4 regions of the Limnobaculum xujianqingii genome follow, and region 2 is predicted to be linked to each of the others. Evidence: predicted binding sites of a transcription regulator. Region 2 holds the regulator's gene; each other region holds the start of a gene.
What was found. The regulator LexA, encoded in region 2, represses DNA repair genes until DNA is damaged. The targets are predictions, from matches to a motif close to TNCTGTATGTACATACAGNA.

Region 1 (4,812 bases), on a different contig from region 2:
CATCTGTTTCGGCACGTAGCGCAGCCTGGTAGCGCACCGTCATGGGGTGTCGGGGGTCGGAGGTTCAAATCCTCTCGTGCCGACCAAATTCCTCTAATAAAAAACCAACCTGCTATGGTTGGTTTTTTATTGCCCCTATATTTTCGATAAAAAATATTATTATCAGTCCACACCTTCGAATAATATCAATTCACCTGATTACTTTTAACAAAAGCAAAAATGTAAAATACAATGGGATTTATAATTATTGATACGATTAAAAATTGAACGCTCATTTTAATCATTTCAGAGATCCCATCAAAATAGAGCAACCCGGTTTTTTCCGCTATAAACAAAATGGGAGACAGGCATAAAGCATGTGTCAGGCCAGTGGACAGAGCAAAAATTACGCTTTCCTTTTTTATTGGCTTTCGTGCCTTCTCTTTTGCAAACCATAAAGCCGCAATCAAACTGGCAATTGCAGTCGAAACTAAGCCAATAAAAGTAGTCGTAAGCTCAAAACGACTGCCAAATACATAGCCCGATGTAATCATTGCGATAAGTGAAATAGTATAAATACTGATGTATTTTGTCATCAACCTTCCCTGTTAAAATTTATTTTAAAACGCATAGTGACTGGCTTTGATTATATGAACTAACTTAACCACAGTAAATAACATCACTTTCAGTGCTATTTTTAGCAACGCTTACCTGAACTCAATATTTGTACAAAAAATCATCCATAACACACAAAATATCCCTACATTTATGCAGGTAATTTTCTCTCACAATTAATAAAAGCCATTTCGCTATTCCTTAAAATAATCACAACTACAATTTAACTCATGTATCCAATGCGTCGCTTTATTCATTCTTCACGGATGATGCTCAAAGAGGATGACCTATGGATATTATTGAGTATGAGGGGATCACTATCACCGTCTATGATGGCGATATCACAACTTTGCCACCAGATGGATTGGTAATTTATGGCGAGTTTGGGCGGCATATGCTGGGTATTGTCGAAAAGGGCAAGCTTAAAACGCTTAATGCTATACCCTATCAGAGTATCAATGCATTACTGATTGATTTGAAGAAATTAAATGAGGGAGGTCCGCATCATTGATGTTTGTTATTGTCTGTTATATCTGGAGGGAAGCAGAGAAAGCAGCAATACATATAGTCTGATGCAACCTTCCCGGCTTAAATGCAGAATCTAAATACAAACATCAGGTCAAGGTGCTTTCCCGTAACAGATCCAAATAGTCATATCCATCAAAAGTAATACGCGAAATTGACCACTTATCATCCCCATTCTGGGCAGCAATAACATAATGCTTATCGCATAACAGCTGAATATGAGCGGCGACCAATGACGGATCGCGGGTTGAAAAATCTTTATTAGTAATAAATGGAGCGCCCTGCGGTTGCTGTTCAACTTTCGATAAAATGACTTTCAATAGCTCAAGATCTCTTTTCATCGCACGCCTCATGTATCTGTCGGGGATTATTACTATTTTAGCAGTCAGTAAAAAAAGCACCTGCCTGTCTTCAGGCAACCTGAAAAATTTTTAATTAGTCACAGCCATCCGCTCACTATGTGACCGTCCTCTGATTTACACGCTATTTGAACTCGTATAATTAAATTTCGGTTAGGCTAACAATAGGGATGTACTATGTTTCCAGAGTACCGTGATTTAATCACTCAGCTTAAAACAACCCACCCTCGTTTCCATTCATTGTTTGATAAACATAACGACCTCGACCACGAAATCCTGCGTTTACAAGCCCAGAGTGGAAATAGTCTTAACGACAAAATAGCCACCTTAAAGAAGGAAAAACTACGCCTTAAAGATGAGCTATACCGCATTTTACGAGAGGAGTCTGAGGCTAGAGCCTGATAGTTATACTATCGTTCAAATGCAAAAAACCCGCCGAAGAGCGGGTTATTTTTTGATTTTATTGAGGATGAATAACGGATGATTTTGACTTATACCAACCAAAACAAACGCAATAGCAAATTCCGGCGGTTAGGCTGACAGAAAAAATCAACAGGCCATTCATTTCATCTGGTGTTGATTGAGCAATCATCGGAGCAACAAGACCAATAAATGCGCCGGATAATACACTGCACAAAAATGCCCAATGAAACGACCAGCCTTCCCTTAACATATACCCTGTTTGAATTGCCAACAGCCCAAAAGGTATCAGACCAAATAGAAAAGCCACAAACAGCGGAACAACGATCATGACGAATCCCAGAAAGCCCATCAGCGCTTCACCAATATCGGGAAACTCGTAAGTGATACAACCAATAAAAACACAGAGTATTGGGGCGGCGAAAATATGAAAAAGTGCAATAAACAGCCATGGAACTACTCTTTTATTCAATTCCATTTTTTATATTCCTGATATTTGGTACCCAATGCATCATAACAAGATTTCTCTTCTTCTGGATAACTGACTGTTATCAGGGCTTTTCTAATACTTCGATTACCTTTTTCTGTTATCTAACCCAATTCCACAAAAATTTCCGTTGCATTGCAAAATCGCCTCAATATACTATATATATATACAGTATTATATGGATGCTACTGAGGTTCAAAATGCAAGTTGAAATTTCTATTCGCAAAGAAGATCCGTTACCGGGTGGAGCAGAAGCCGCATTAAAAGAAGAGCTGGAAAAACGTCTGCTGTGCCATTTTGCCGATGTTCGCGTCAGAGTTCGGCGTGGTAGCGCTAACGATGTGACCGTATTGGGCGGTATGAAAACCGATAAAGAGCTGGTTACTGAAATACTACAACAAACCTGGGAAAGTGCAGAAGACTGGTTTGAAGCCTATCAGTAAATAGAAAGCCCCCAAATCTTTATCAGAAATTGGGGGCTTTTTATCGGTCAAAGAGGCTAACCCTAAGGGTTATTCTTCATCAGACTCCGGTGTTGTGTCTGCATCATCCGTATCCGATGGCTGATTTTGCATCTCTTCGGTGTTTTCATCACCGCAAATGCTTTCATCATCATCTTCTTCCGGCTCAACAACACGCTGCAAGCCAACAACATTCTCGTCTTCTGCGGTACGAATCAGAGTAACACCATGAGTATTACGACCCACTACGCTGACTTCTGATACGCGAGTACGAACCAGCGTACCGGCATCGGTGATCATCATAATCTGATCGCACTGATCAACCTGAACCGCACCAACGACACGACCATTACGTTCACTCACCTTAATGGAGATTACGCCCTGAGTCGCACGAGATTTGGTAGGATAATCAGACAATCCGGTACGTTTACCGTAACCGTTTTGCGTTACGGTCAGGATTTCACCCTCACCACGTGGAACAATCAGCGAAACAACGCGATCGTCATCACTTAGTTTGATACCACGTACACCAGCAGCGGTACGACCCATTGGGCGCACACCTTTAATGGTGCCATCTTCCAGTTTCTCTTCTTCCAGGAAGCGAACAACCTTCCCTTCTGCTGAGAACAGCATGATCTCATTAGTGCCGTCAGTTAAATCAACACCAATCAGCTCATCACCCTCATTCAGATTGACGGCAATAATACCGGCACTGCGTGGGCGGCTAAATTCGGTCAGCTGAGTTTTCTTCACGGTACCGTTGGCGGTAGCCATAAAGACATTCAGACCGGCTTCATATTCGCGTACTGGTAGAATAGCCGTAATACGTTCATCCTGTTCCAGCGGCAGAATATTAATGATAGGACGACCACGAGCACCACGGCTGGCTTCTGGCAATTGATAAACTTTCAACCAATACAGGCGACCACGACTGGAGAAGCACAGAATAGTGTCATGGGTGTTAGCCACCAACAGACGTTCAATAAAGTCTTCTTCTTTAATACGTGCTGCTGACTTACCTTTACCACCACGACGCTGAGCTTCATAGTCAGATAACGGCTGATACTTCACATATCCCTGATGGGATAAGGTAACAACCACATCTTCCTGAGTAATCAGGTCTTCAATATTGATATCGGCGGTATTAGCAGTAATTTCAGTACGGCGAGGATCGTTATACTGATCGCGAATCGCTTCAAGCTCTTCACGGATAACTTCCATCAAACGTTCCGGGCTTTCAAGAATAAACAGCAGCGCAGCAATTTGTGTCAGCAGCTCTTTATACTCATCCAGCAGTTTTTCATGCTCAAGGCCAGTCAGGCGGTGTAAACGTAACTCAAGGATCGCCTGAGCCTGCTGTTCGGTCAGATAATATTTACCATCGCGAATGCCATACTCTGGCTCCAGCCACTCAGGACGAGCTGCATCGTTACCAGCGCGCTCAAGCATTGAGGCTACGTTGCCCAGTTCCCATGGGCGAGCTAACAAGCCCATTTTCGCATCGGCTGGTGTTGCCGCCGCACGGATCAGCTCAATAATTGGATCGATGTTAGCTAATGCGATAGCCAGACCTTCCAAAATATGAGCACGTTCACGCGCTTTACGCAGTTCAAAAATAGTCCGGCGGGTAACGACTTCACGGCGGTGACGAACAAACGCCTCCAGCATCTCTTTCAGGCCCAACAACTTTGGTTGTCCCTGATGGAGTGCCACCATGTTGATGCCAAACGTAACCTGAAGTTGAGTTTGGGAATACAGGTTATTCAACACCACTTCCGCTACTGCGTCGCGCTTAACTTCAATCACAACACGCATACCATCTTTATCAGATTCGTCGCGTAGTGCGCTGATACCCTCAACTTTCTTATCTTTTACCAGCTCAGCAATTTTTTCAATTAACCGGGCTTTGTTCACTTGATAAGGAATTTCGTGAACAAGAATGGTTTCGCGACCGCTTTTTTCATCA
Region 2 (4,812 bases):
GCGTAGAGAATACTGCTTTATCAAAGAATTCTGGCGCATTGATACCGTGTAAGACGGAGAGACGTTGAGCCAGCAAACGGCTCTCTTTCTCCAGCATTCCACGATTAATACTTGGGTTGTTACGCAGCAATGAAAGCGTAATGGTATAGCGCTGTAATGTTTCCCGAACGCCGGCAGCCAGTAACTGTAGCGTACGAATACGGGAAGGTGTTAATGCCAGTAAACCCTCAGCCTGTTGGCGAATCAGATTCTGACGTTCCAATTCATCAATCAGCGTCTCAATTACCGCGGGTACCTCTTCTTCGCTGTAGTGCATAAACAGTTCTTCACGCAGCAGTGGATAAATCAGTGAAACCTGCTCAATAATCTGCTGACGAGAGATACCATCGTGATGCATCACAATACTGGCAATAAGCGACGGCAGAACCAGCATATGGTGGATGTTATTACGGTAGTAAGTCATCAGAACTGCTTGTTCACGCGCTAATATGATGATCTCACCGGCGTTATCCTTCTCTACCTCAAACTTACTCATTTTCAGCGCATGTTCCAGCATTTGCTCTGGTGTACTGGATGGAACCGTTGCGTCTTTGGCATAAGGTACATTGCGCAGTAGTTGGATATAACAATCAAGTTGTTCAAGCAGTTGCTCACGGGTTAAAGCCCGTTGGCGAGAAGCTAATAACGCGGTACAGCACAGGTTCATGGCGTTAGCTGCTGCTGCGTTATTAATATTAATCATCAAGTTACTGGCAATTTGATTAACGGTCGGCGTTAACCAATTTGGTCTTGGCGTTTCTATCGGATCGATAGATTCTCTCCAGTTTGGTACGTTCTGATTCAGGTAGGTCATTAATGGAATAGGTTCACCAAAGTTCACATAGCCTAACCCTAAATTACGCAATTTACGCATGGTGCGAACTACCTGCCAGAGGTTCTCTTTCTCTTTGGTTGCTCCACGTAGTTCGTTGGCGTAAGTACCCACTTCCATTACGTGTTCATAACCGATATACACTGGCACAACAGTGATTGGGCGATTACCGCCGCGTAACATTGCCTGAATGGTCATAGACAGCGTGCCGGTTTTTGGTTCCAGCAATCGACCGGTACGTGAGCGTCCGCCCTCAACAAAGTATTCAACGGAATAACCACGGCTGAATAATTCACCCAGATATTCACGAAACACGGTAGAGTAGAGCTTGTTGCCTTTAAACGTACGACGAATAAAGAACGCTCCCAGCCGACGGAAAATAGGACCCGCTGGCCAGAAGTTAAGGTTGATACCGGCAGCAATGTGCGGTGGTACTAACCCCTGATGATAAAGCACATAAGAGAGCAGCAGATAGTCCATATGGCTACGGTGGCTTGGCGCATAGACAATACCATGACCATCCTGAGCTAACTGACGCACTCGCTCGGCGTTATGAACATGAATACCCTGATAGAGTCGGTTCCATGTCCAACTGAGTACCCGGTCAGTTACTCGTAGTGTTTCATAGTTAAAGTTGGCTGCAATCTCTTCCATCATATCGACAGCGTTCTGTTTTGCTTTCGTCAGCGATATCTTCTTGGATGCAGCTTCTTCCTCAACCGCTTTTTCAATGGCTTTTGAGGTTAGTAATTTATTAAACAGATCCTGACGCATCGGTAACTTTGGTCCGGTTGCGGCAAGGCGCTGTCTGGCAAAGTGCATGCGGGCAACGCGAGCCAGTTTTTGAGCAATGGTCTTATCGGTGCCGTGCTCATCTGCCATATAGCGTAGTGAAACGGTTTGGGAAAAGCGTACAAAGCTGTCGCGGCCTAACCACATCACGACAAAAAATTTCTGGATACCGTTAAACAGTCGAAGGCGAGGAGCCTCATGGCTCTCATGACCCTCGCGGCCAGGAGAACGGCCAAACATCACCGAGACTGGAACCATCTGGATATCCAGATCGGGGTGATTGCGGTGCAGGTCCAGATAATCGTGGAATAGCTTTATCGACTCTTCTTTAGGGGCGTAATAGCTGAATACTCGCGGTCCTTCATGAATAAAAACATAGCGGGGTAGTAGCTGACCATCAATCTCATAAGGTTCTAATGGATCGGGTAATTCCTGAGCCAGACACTGTGCTCGTAGGGTTAACAGGTCTGCTTTTGAGTTATAGGGCAGGACATATAGTATTGGACGTGTGGTATCCAATCCCAATTCAGCGATGGGGTCAGAAGGAATACACTTGCTACGAACCAGCATTTTTATTGGTATATTCAATAGCTTATAGTAAAGTTTACGCCAACCAGACATAAATGTTTCGAGCCTCATATAGATAACGAGTCGCCAGAATACCAGAACTCGGCGCGATCTGTGATGATGTGATGAATGATAATTGCTAAAATTGAGTAGAATTTTCTTGAGGGATTGTGAATGAACCAGGTGACAGGACTTACTCGTATCATTAAAGCAGCGGGATATTCGTGGGGGGGCCTACGGGCTGCCTGGAAAAATGAAGCTGCTTTTCGTCAGGAAATTGTGCTGCTGGTGGTCGCCATTATTCTGGCCTGCTGGCTGGATGTCTCCATCATTGAACGAATCTTACTGATTGGTTCTGTAGTGTTGATTGTGGCTTTTGAAATTATTAATAGTGCGATTGAAGCCGTCGTTGATCGTATTGGTACCGAACGCCATGAACTCTCAGGGCGGGCGAAGGATATGGGATCTGCTGCGGTACTGATTATGATATTACTGGCGTTGTTTGTCTGGGTTTCCGTACTTTGGAGTCATTTTTCTCGATATATCTCGTAAATATGAAGTATGAAGGTTTTCATCTGGCGAATACCTGTATATACTCACAGCATAACTGTATAAAAAAACAGGGTAAGGGAATCGAGAAATGAAAGCACTAACCGCCAGACAGCAACAAATTTATGACCTGATTCGTGACCATATCAATCAGTCAGGGATGCCGCCGACTCGTGCAGAGATTGCCCAAACCTTAGGGTTTAAGTCACCCAATGCGGCGGAAGAACACTTAAAAGCTTTAGCCCGTAAAGGGGTCATCGAGATTATTAATGGGGCATCCAGAGGGATCCGTCTGCTACTGGAAACGGAAGATGCAGGTCTCCCGTTAATTGGTCGGGTTGCCGCAGGTGAGCCTTTACTGGCTCAGGAACATGTAGAAAGCCACTATCAGATCGACCCGGCGCTGTTTAAGCCACACGCCGACTTTTTACTGCGTGTTAGCGGTATGTCAATGAAAGATATTGGTATTATGGATGGCGATCTGCTTGCTGTGCATAAAACTCAGGATGTACGTAATGGTCAAGTCGTCGTTGCCCGTATTGATGATGAAGTTACGGTTAAGCGTCTGAAAAAACAGGGTAACGTAGTTGAGCTACTTCCTGAAAATGAAGAGTTTTCACCAATAGTGGTTGATTTACGTGAGCAGAGTTTGACCATTGAAGGGCTTGCCGTTGGTGTTATTCGTAACGGCGACTGGATGTAATTAAATTCAAAAATCAGATATCGGCTGATGTGAAAACGAATAACGGATATAGCAGAAAATCAAAAAGCGCCTTAGGGCGCTTTTTTAATGGCAATGACTGAAGAATATTTATCAGGCTTAATAATTTATTACGCACCGGATGGGGCACTTTTTGCTACTAAAATATTATTCATCAATTGGTGCCGGTGCTGCTGGAGCTTATTAATGCTGGAATGACTGGTAAGCAAAATAGTATAAATTTTGTTCTGATAGTTCATAAACACAAAGATACCGGCAACGTCCTGCTCTCCATCTTTGGTGCTGACTTCTAATTGCTCAGTATCAATATCGCCATAGGTTTCTGTACGGCGGGTAATATCAACTGCCTGAAATTTAAAACTATCAGCGATGGAATCCACTTCATCTTTGAGTTGAATGCCTTCATCAAGGGTTTGTGTTGAAATGCGCCCTAGCAAATTAGGGTCATCCAAATTTTTTAGCAGCCAGATAGAGGATAAATCGGTTTCAATAAACTGCCAGCGCTCAGGCAATTGGCCAGGAAGTCCGGTGACTTCACGCCAGTTTTGAGCTGCAATTTGCTGTTCACCGTCAGTCGTCAATGTTATGGGCGTCATTGTTTCTCTGGCTGAAGCACTGACCAGTGTTCCTGCGACAGCAAAAAGCGCCCATATAAACTGCTTCATCTTGTTTTCCCTGGAAAATAACCAACAATATATAGCTATATCATTAAGATGTGTTATGGATAACATAATTATAATTACGCTGCTAATATATACTCTATTTGCAAGGAAAATAAAATAGAAAATATAATTAAGATGAGTGAATAACAAAGTGTGTTATTTATTATTATTAATGTATGTCTTATTCAACGTTGAAAGAATGTTAATATATATTAATTGTTTTTAAAAACATGTTGTTATGTTGATTTGATTTGTGGGTTTTTATGAATTTAGTATGTGAGTATAAAGAATATTTATTCATTTATTCTTATCTGTAAGTGTAGCTTTATATAGCTTGCTCTATTAGCAAGGTAAATCAATCACAGTTATCCTTCAATTTCTTAAAATATATTACTTTTATTCTGCTTTATTCGCACATTGTGAACAAATGCCATGGGTTTCGAGTACGCTATGTTGAATGGTGAAATGGCTTTTCTCTGCCAGTTCTTTAAGTAGTTGATCGATCCCTTCTGCGTGATGCTCAGTGACTAATCCACAGTTATCACAAATGAACAGGGCGGAAGTGTGTAATGGCTCGCCTACATGGTGACAAACGACATAGCTATTGGTGGATTCGATTTTATGAATAAAACCCTGTTCAAGTAAAAAAT
Region 3 (4,812 bases), on a different contig from region 2:
GTATTGAGTAGTTTCACTACCGGTTTGGAGAACTCCAGCACCAGCAGACGACCACCCGGTTTTAGCACACGGAACATTGAGCGCAGAGCCTTGTCTTTATCGGTGACGTTACGCAACCCGAAAGAGATAGTAATACAGTCGAAGTGATCGTCCGGAAAGGGTAATGCTTCAGCATTAGCCTGTACATAGTTGACGTTACCGATGATTCCCATGTCACGCAGCTTAGAGCGGCCCATTTTCAACATGGAGTCATTAATATCGGCTAAAACAACTTCTCCCTTTTCACCAACCAGACGTGAAAACTTTGCAGTTAAATCACCAGTTCCACCTGCCAGATCGAGCACTTTCTGCCCTTCACGAACTGCACTACAATCAATCGTGAATCGTTTCCAAACCCGGTGAATCCCGAATGACATTAAGTCGTTCATCAAGTCATATTTTGAAGCTACAGAATGGAAAACCTCAGCAACCATTGCGACTTTTTGATCTTTTTCTATCGTGCGGAAACCAAAGTGGGTCGTGGTTTCCTGCGTTTCGTTCATCATGATTAAACCTGATTTAATAAGTCATATGAATTAATTTAGTCTACCAGAAACAATCTGAAACATACTCACCAATAACTCTTTTTTACTATCATTCGGTAATATCAGAAGAATTCTCTGGTTCAGCGGTGTTATCTGGTATTTTTGATATCGATTCAGCTAAAGCCTGTTCCGATATCGCAGTATTCATCGGGCGTTTGACTTCAACCCCCAACGCTCGAAAACTTTCTACCTGCCCAATGACGTTACCCCGCCCCTGAGACAGCTTATTCATTGCCTGTCGATAATTATCCTGTGCCTTATCGAGGCTCATGCCCAGCGATGTCATATCGTCAACAAACAGCCGAAGTTTATCATACAGGCGCGCGGCCCGGTCGGCGATCTGTTGGGCATTCTGGCTTTGATGCTCATAACGCCATAAATTACCGATGGTTCTTAACGCCACCAGCAATGTCGTTGGACTAACCAGCATAATATTGTTCTGCAATGCTTCACTGATTAATTCTGGCTGCCTGTCGATGGCTAACAGGAAAGCAGGTTCTACCGGAATAAACATCAGTACATAATCTAAAGAGCGTAATCCCGGAAGCTGGTGATAATCTTTACGACTGAGCAAACGGATATGCGACTTGATGGAAGCAATATGCTCATGCAACGCCTGGCTGCGTTCCTGCTCGTCATCACTGTTAAAATAGCGCTCGTAACTTACCAGCGACATCTTAGCATCAATAACAACATCTTTCCCCTGTGGGAGATGTACGATCACATCCGGCTGCTGGCGGTTGCCCTCTTCACCCTTCATATTAACCTGAGTCTGATACTCATGGCCTTCACGTAAACCCGACGCTTCCAGTACCCGACTGAGCACCACTTCGCCCCAGTTCCCTTGGGTCTTATTATCCCCTTTCAGGGCTTTGGTCAGGTTTAGCGCCTCCCGGGCCATTTGAGCGTTCAGTTGCTGTAGATTGCGGATCTCATGGGTCAGCGTATGACGTTCCCGCGCTTCCTGCCCATAGCTGTCCTGTACCTGACGGCGAAAACCGTCCAACTGCTCATACAGAGGAAGTAATAGCCGATCGAGGCTCTGGCGGTTTTGTTCGTCCACCTTACGTCCATTCTGCTCAAAAATACGATTGGCTAAGTTTTCAAACTGTACGGTTAATCGCTGTTCGCTGCTAATTAGCAAACGCTGCTTCTCTTCAGAAGCAAAGCGGGTCTCTTCCAGGCGGGTGGACATCTCCCGCAGCTCTACCTCCAGAGAATTATTAATACCCTGAAGGCTGCGTAATTCCTGATTTAACCGTTCGCACTCTTCATGCCATAGCGTCTGCTGCTGGGCTTTTTCCTGCAGCGCAGCCAGACGGGCATACAGATCGCGCAGATCCAACTGCCCTTTTTGCAGCTCCTGCTGTTGAATTTTACGTTCTGATTGTAACTGTTGATTATCTGAATCCGCCTGATCCAACTGTGCGGTCAGCAATGCGATTTGGTTTTCCTGCTGCAGACTATGGCGCTGGTTATAAATTGCCATTACCAGTCCGCCCAGTAATAACCCTGCCAGCGCAGCAGCAAAAATCATCATCAAGCTGTTATCCACCGCGCCTCCGGCTTTTGATATACATGCATCACAAATTAATAAGCGTTAAAAGTAAGAGAATACTGTATAAATGTCCAGATTGTTTTGGCTGATTATGCGTAATTGTTCCCATTATCTATAAGCAGAATGGCTAAAAGCGCAGATAATGAGCAATCCATTGAATACCAAAGGCTCCGGGAGCTAAGATTAGAAAACCCCACAGCATAGCGGAGGTCAGATTAACTATCTGGAATGACTTCAGCGGCATCTCGCAAATACCAGCAACCAGCGGCACTGTAGCGCGAAAAGGACCAAAAAAGCGGCCAACAAATACCCCAATGGTTCCCCAGCGATCAAAAAAGTGCTGACCGCGCACCAGCATTTGTGGATTACGCGATAGTGGCCAGATATGTGCAATGCGTTCTTTATAACGCCACCCCAACCAGTAAGATATCCAGTCGCCAAAAAAAGCACCAAGAGATGCAGCAATCCATATAGGCCAGAAAGCGATACCGCTCTCACCAATAATTGCACCAATACCGATCAGGATAACCGTGGCAGGAATCAGCAAAGAGAGAAAAGCAATGGATTCACCAAATGCCAGAAAAAAAACAATAGGAGCGCCCCACGCCTGATGGTCGCGGACAAAATTCATGGTCGATGTGATGATATAGTCAAGGGTCACACAACTACTCCCGTTTTTAACTCTCTCATTTAGCAAGATACCAACAGCAAAAAGCAATACTCTTTTGATTTTTATACATTATACAACATGCTTATACATACCAGATAAGTACCATAAAAAAACCGGGTGAATCCCCGGCTTCTTTTGTCATTAATAACGTCAATTACTTAAGCCGCCGGCTTGGCCTCTGACGCTATACTAAGCATATCTTCACCGCCAATAGCCGGAACACGAATAGTAACGCGCGTATAAACTTCCGACTGACTTTCCACCGTCACGCCATAGTCATAGCCGTGACGGGCCTTAATGCGACGATCCACCAGATTCATACCCAAACCGTCACCGTTTGGTCTTGGATAGTAATTACCCGCGTTATCCTCCACCAATAAAACCAGTGCCGGATGGTGAAGGCCAGTAGTATCAAAATAGCCTTTAATGCTGATATGACCTTCCGTCAGCATCTGAGAGGTTCCGTGCTTAATGGCATTTTCCACAATAGGTTGTAAAGAGAATGCAGGTAAAGAGAGAGGTAATAGTGCATCCGGTATATCAATATCAACGGTTAATCGATCGGCAAAACGCGCCTTTTCAATTTCCAGATAGGCATTGATGTGCTCTAACTCATCACTCAGGCTAACTTCATCATTACTGCGCTTTAAGTTCTTACGGAAGAAAGTGGAGAGTGATAGCACCAGACGACGGGCATGACCGGGATCTTTGCGAATTACCGCAGATAGCGTATTTAACGCATTAAACAGAAAATGGGGGTTAACCTGCGCATGGAGTAGTTTAATCTCCGATTGCGCCAACAATTGCCTCTGCTGTTCCAGGGTTCCCGTCAGGATTTGTGCCGATAGCAAATGAGCAATCCCTTCCCCTAACGTTCGGTTAATGGAGGAGAACAGCCGACTTTTCGGTTCATACAGCTTAATGGTTCCAATAACAGTCCTTTCAGCACCACGTAACGGAATTACTAACGTTGAGCCCAGTTTGCAGTTAGGCGTAATCGAACAGGCATAGTGAACTTCGTTACCATCTGCATACACCACTTGGTTATTCTCAATGGCTTTATGAGTATGGTGAGAGGTAATTAGCGTGCCGGGAATATGGTGATCGTCACCAATACCAATAAACGCCAGCAGTTTTTCCCGGTCAGTAATCGCCACAGCACCAACGCCAAGTTCTTCATACAAAATTTGAGCTACCCGCATGCTGTTTTTCTGGTTAAACCCTTGCCGCAGAACCCCTTCCGATCGGGCCGCAATCTTCAAGGCTTTGGCAGAAAACGCAGTGGTGTACTTCTCAAAAATCGCTCGCCGGTCTAACAGGATACGCATAAACATCGCCGCACCCACCGAGTTAGCAATCATCATCGGTAATGCAATATCGTTTACCAGATGTACCGCCTGAGAGAATGGTCGGGCAATCAGTAAGATAATCAGCATTTGCAGTGCTTCGGCAAACAGCGTAATAGCCGCAACGGTCAGTGGCTGAAAAAGAAGATCCATACGATTGTGGCGAACCAAATAGCGGTGTAATAAGCCTCCCACTAAACCTTCCACAATAGTAGATAACATACAAGCCGTTGCCGTCATACCGCCCATGGAATAGCGATGCAAACCACCGGTTAAGCCGACAAAAAATCCAACCGATGGCCCACCCAATACACCACCTAAAACAGCTCCCATAGCTCGGGTATTAGCAATAGAATCATCAATCTGCAGGCCGAAATAGGTTCCCATAATGCAGAACATAGAAAAGGTGAAGTAACACAACAATTTATGGGGAAGGCGAATGGTAACCTGCATTAACGGAATAAACAGCGGCGTTTTACTCAGCAGATAGGCAATAACCAGATAAACGCACATTTGCTGTAACAAAGATAAAATGAGGTCAATCTGACTAATTTCCATGGGGTGTCTTTCTCTGCGTGATTAACAGCGGTTCGCTGACTATTCTAACATCAGTTGTTAATTATCCCCGCATTTTTACACGATCGCGTTATCTTG
Region 4 (4,812 bases), on a different contig from region 2:
AACAACGCTGTTAGCACGTTGCTCAGACAGTTTTTGGTTGTATTTCTCTGAACCGATACGGTCGGTGTAACCCAGAACAACTAAAGATCCGTTAGTTGGGTTGATTGAGCTTAATTCGCCGTATAATTGATCCAGAGCTTGCTTACCTTCTGGCTTCAGGTTTGCTTTGTTGAAAGCGAACAGAACGTCAGATTTCAGAGTGAAACGCTTGGTTTCAACAACTGGTACAGCAACTACAGCTGGAGCTGGTTTAGCTTGGCCAAAACGGTAAGCTACGCCTAAGCTCAGCATGCCGTTGTCTGGACGAGTACCAACGCTGTCAGAATCGCCGTTACCGATGTTGTTAACCCACTGGTAATCTAAACGAGTAGCGATGCTTGGAGTGATAGCATATTCAACACCAACTGCTGCCAGTGGAGAAATACCGGTATCATGAGCTTTGTATTCACCACCAGTTGCTGGATGAACTTTGGTGTCTCCACGCCAGCCCATAGCACCTAAACGGGTGTAGATATCCAGATCGTTCATTACTGGATAGCTCAGTTTAGCTGCTAATTGGATGCCTTGAGCTTTATAAGCAGCACTGTTATCACCACGGTAAGTCATACGACCTAACCAGTCATAACCTAATTCAAAACCTAAGTATTGGTTTGCTTGATAACCGAAATAAGCACCAGCACCTAATTGGTTAGGGTGAGTATTTTGGTTGTTCAGTGAATCAAGACCGGTGTTTTTGTAGAAACCAGTGTCATGGTAAGAAGACCAGCCCACTTTAGCACCAGTGTACCAAGTGTTGTCTAATGGTGCGGCTTGCGCTGCAGTAGCGAAACCGGTCAGTGCCATTGCTAGTGCAATTGCTGTCTTTTTCATTTTGCGCCTCGTTATCATCTAAAATAGTAGTGATATAAGTTAATGCTATGTGGTTCTAGTTTTAAAGTTCGAAGTTAAAGTACCCTCATCAATCCATGACTGACATCGAGAATCCGGAACCATAAAGCAACCTAATCAAGGTAAAGTTTACAACGTGTAAGAAAAGTTACAAGTGTTGAGTACTAAAAGCAGATAAAAATATCCTGATTAGTTTAATTATTAACGCCTGTGTTACGTCAGTAACTCTTAATTAAAAGCTAACCTGAGCGGCAGTATAATAATCAAGTTGAATAAATAATAGCGATAAATTAATGATTATGAGAGAAGAAAGGAAAGTGTTAAGCATTCTGTGCTATTAAAAGATTGTTATTATGTAACATAAAATTACACCACAGATGCTTTGTAATGTTATGTTAGCTTAAGTAAAGATGTTATGTGAACTAATAATCCAATTGATTGATACAGAGGGAAGAGTTGTTTCTGAGGGCAATAAAAAGCGCTTTTATCACAGGAAGTAATAACATTAAGCAATAATCATCAGTGGAAAAATGTCTGCCAATTCCCCTCTGAATTTAATATTTAATGTCTATTTTTGGTTTAATAATGTCCTGCTTACAAAATGGGCGCTGGATAATTGGTAAATATAAATACTTACTTAAAATAGGCCTTAATGTTTAAGCATTACCTTATCTTTCGCAACGCATTAGGCTAAATTTAAAGATATAACTATTTCTATGTATGACCATGCATTTGATAATCAGATATGCCGTATTGGCTGATTATAAAAGGTGCAGGATCAGTTAGTGCCAATGAGATTTCCCAAACATCTCATTATGCATCAGGGAACTCTGTAACATTGGAAGAGATTGCAAAATGAACCCATAGCAATCACCTTCTTTTGCTGCTTGATTCAATTTTTCTTTAATTTCCGGACTAATCGCAGGTAGCCAGGCAATAACTGAGCTGAAGTTACCGCTACGTAGTGCTTTTCCCATCATCTCAACGGTACTTTCAGTTGAAACTGAATTTAATCCGATGGTTTTATTTTCCGGCAATCCCAGACTATTTATCCAGTAACGATTTAAGCGACGTTCAGGCGAAAGCCAAAGTTGCCAGCGGGGTTGATGCCCTAATTGTTGCAGAAAAGGTAATAACAGGTGAAGTGTAAATGGATTTTGTGGATCGTAAATAATTTCACTCACTTGACTGGAGGTACAAGCAGGCTTCTGAGTACTACCTATTGCATTAGTTAGTGTATATGAAGCGTTATGATGTGTTTGTTGTATTGAGTGCATAATTTAGTCACCTATATTCATACTGTGTTTTTATACAGTAATCGAGCTATTGGACGAAATCAAGTATTTTCATGATGCTTCGCAAATTTTGCATTATTTAGCTATTAACTAACTATTACTTCTAGATATTTTTTGAAAATTGATTATGTTGAAAATAGTTTCAATACGTTACTTTGTGTCGTTACGTATCAAACTACATTAAAGCTATTTATCAAATACAACATGAGAGGTTATATGGACAGAGAAGATACTAAACAGTTGGTCAGGAGCGTTATTGAACATTTTAGTGAATTAGGGGAACTCACATCTCGTTCAATGTTTGGAGGCTATGGAATATGTAAAGGCAAGGTAATGTTTGGGTTAGTATCTGAAGACAAGTTCTATTTAAGAGCAAATAAAAAATTGGAAGCAGTCTTTGTCACTTATGGTATGAATCAATTTGTTTATAGCAAGAGGGGGATCCCTGTGTTGCTAAAGTATTACCATGTGAATGAATCTTTATGGCGGAACAAAGATGCGTTACGGCGTTTTGCTGCAGAAGCTTTATCTGCGGCTTCATCTGAAATGAGAGAAAAAGATACTCAAGAGTATGTAAGAATAAAGGATTTACCTAATCTCAATCTGGCAATAGAACGAATGTTAAGGCAAGCGGGAATTAAATCCTGTGAAGAGTTATTTAGTCTGGGGGCATTTCAATCTTTCATTAAGATTCGAGAAATGAAGAAGGGCATTAAATCCGATCTGCTTTTTTCATTAGCCGGTGCAATAGAAGGGTGTCATGTTGTTACTTTACCTACGGCACTTCGTGATGATTTAACTGAACAGCTCAAACTTTACGATAAGACAAAAAAGTAGGTTTTGTTAATTCTGAAAAATTAAAATAATTCAATAGATAGCGCTCTTATTTGGAGGATGTCGGAGATTCCTTTATCTCAGAATAGATAGTATCTGACAGAGAGACAAACTCAGGTAGTAGCCCAATTATTAGCGCTAGTTGTTGTGTAACTAATTGGTTTTTGTTTTCAGACTGACTGCTAAGTATTTTGATCTTTTGATTAACAGAATTGAGCGTCGAAACCATTTTTTCATTTTGTTCAGCATTTATTTGCAATGCATCATCAATATAACACATGGCATCATCAAGAAGAGATAGAGTTTCTGGGCTATCAGTTAATCGTTCCCGATGGGCACCTAATGCTGAGATATAACCCAGTAAAGAGTGATTCAGACAGAGTAATCGGAAGCCATTATCCAACTGATTAGCATCTTTATTAGGTTCTGCAGCCATACTTGAAATTACAGAGGCAAGTTCAGCATCGCAGTTGTGGGCATTACGCCGAACTATCCGGTAATCAACGCTGTTGTTTTTTCCCTGATGATATTGCTCCAGTATGGCATCAAGGTAACGACAGTTTGCATCAATTGCTTTTTTCAGTACTACGGACAGGTGCCGAAATTTCCAGTCAGGCCAAATAAAACTGACCGCAGCCCAGGCAATTCCGCAACCTATCAACGTATCGATGATTCGGGGAAGTGCAACCTGAAAACCTTCGCCCAACAGGTTAAAACAGCAGAGTACTAACAGTGTGATAAACATGGTCGCATAAGCATAACGAACATTACGGAAAGCAAAAAACAGAACGCCGCTGATAACAATCAGAATTAGTTGACCTTCCTGGGAAGGTACAAAATAGAGGATTGGCAGACCTAATAAAATACCAGCAATAGTACCCACCACTCTTAATGTCAGTCGGGTGCGGGTTGCATTATAGTTTGGCTGGCAAACAAACAGACTGGTTAGCATAATCCAGTAACCATTTTGCAGATCGGCCAGTTGAATAATGGCATATCCAATACACAGGACCATTGACATTCTAACCGCATGGCGAAACAAGGCGGATTGTGGTGTTAGGTTTTGAGAGATTCTTGACCAGATATCTTTTAAGCCCGTTAATTTATCGTCAGCCAGTGTGCTGTCTTGTACGGATTCAGTATTGGTTGTTTGCTCTGATTCGATGTTATTGAGCTGGGAATCAATGGCTTTCAAATTATTTAGCAAATGCTGTAATGATTGTGTCATAGCAATTGGCAGGCTATGGCTGGATTCCAGATTAGATAAACTCTTTTCCAGATGTTTTATCGCCTGAGTCTGATAAACATCATAAATATACTTTTGCTGATATCGAATAGAGTAAGCAATGCTGCGGCATGCTTTTGACTGTAAGGTTAAAAGCCGTTGGAAACGGAACAGAATATCGGTATAGCGCAGCGCCTCGCTTAATTGTTGATACTGTGCATGAGAAGAACTGGCCTGTTCGTGAATATCCTGAGCAACAAAATAGTAATGCAACATTCTACGCGTACTGCGCTGACCTCTGTCACCTTTAAGACGAGTTAGCAACGAAACCTTGGTCTGATTTAGAGTACTAACCAATACACCATTAGCCATGGTGGCGTGAATCAATTGATCGGTAAATTGATGTTCTTCGTCTGGATCAAACAGCATTGATTTGCTATCAAGATAGCCAGCCAGATTATCAAAGCAGCGAGCCAGATTATCTTGTAACGGGCGAATAGGTAGGATCAGATGCCCAAACAGAGTAATAATATTGTACCAAATGGCCCCTGCAAGCAGTAATACCGGTTG

Region 1: GOL65_RS05960 (DinI-like family protein) is a predicted target of LexA. The motif match lies at 2,540-2,559, and genes of this name have one in related genera.
Region 3: rmuC (DNA recombination protein RmuC) is a predicted target of LexA. The motif match lies at 2,200-2,219, and genes of this name have one in related genera.
Region 4: sulA (SOS-induced cell division inhibitor SulA) is a predicted target of LexA. The motif match lies at 2,186-2,205, and genes of this name have one in related genera.

What each region holds. Positions count from the first base shown of each region.
Region 1 covers NZ_JABMLK010000001.1:1,296,691-1,301,502, forward strand. The annotation lists tRNA gene GOL65_RS05930 (tRNA-Pro) at 10-86, shown strand; gene GOL65_RS05935 (hypothetical protein) at 186-575, opposite strand; gene GOL65_RS05940 (hypothetical protein) at 884-1,105, shown strand; gene GOL65_RS05945 (DUF2513 domain-containing protein) at 1,209-1,460, opposite strand; gene GOL65_RS05950 (DUF465 domain-containing protein) at 1,656-1,880, shown strand; gene GOL65_RS05955 (hypothetical protein) at 1,939-2,376, opposite strand; gene GOL65_RS05960 (DinI-like family protein) at 2,586-2,828, shown strand; gene gyrA (DNA topoisomerase (ATP-hydrolyzing) subunit A) at 2,898-4,812, opposite strand, start outside.
Region 2 covers NZ_JABMLK010000002.1:1,480,690-1,485,501, forward strand. The annotation lists gene plsB (glycerol-3-phosphate 1-O-acyltransferase PlsB) at 1-2,284, opposite strand, end outside; gene GOL65_RS20840 (diacylglycerol kinase) at 2,405-2,782, shown strand; gene lexA (transcriptional repressor LexA) at 2,871-3,482, shown strand; gene GOL65_RS20850 (hypothetical protein) at 3,611-4,165, opposite strand; gene zur (zinc uptake transcriptional repressor Zur) at 4,559-4,812, opposite strand, start outside.
Region 3 covers NZ_JABMLK010000001.1:2,582,278-2,587,089, forward strand. The annotation lists gene ubiE (bifunctional demethylmenaquinone methyltransferase/2-methoxy-6-polyprenyl-1,4-benzoquinol methylase UbiE) at 1-545, opposite strand, end outside; gene rmuC (DNA recombination protein RmuC) at 634-2,139, opposite strand; gene GOL65_RS11765 (DedA family protein) at 2,270-2,803, opposite strand; gene GOL65_RS11770 (sensor histidine kinase) at 2,971-4,716, opposite strand.
Region 4 covers NZ_JABMLK010000001.1:1,060,648-1,065,459, reverse strand. The annotation lists gene ompA (porin OmpA) at 1-870, opposite strand, end outside; gene sulA (SOS-induced cell division inhibitor SulA) at 1,671-2,165, opposite strand; gene GOL65_RS05005 (TfoX/Sxy family DNA transformation protein) at 2,400-3,020, shown strand; gene yccS (YccS family putative transporter) at 3,067-4,812, opposite strand, start outside.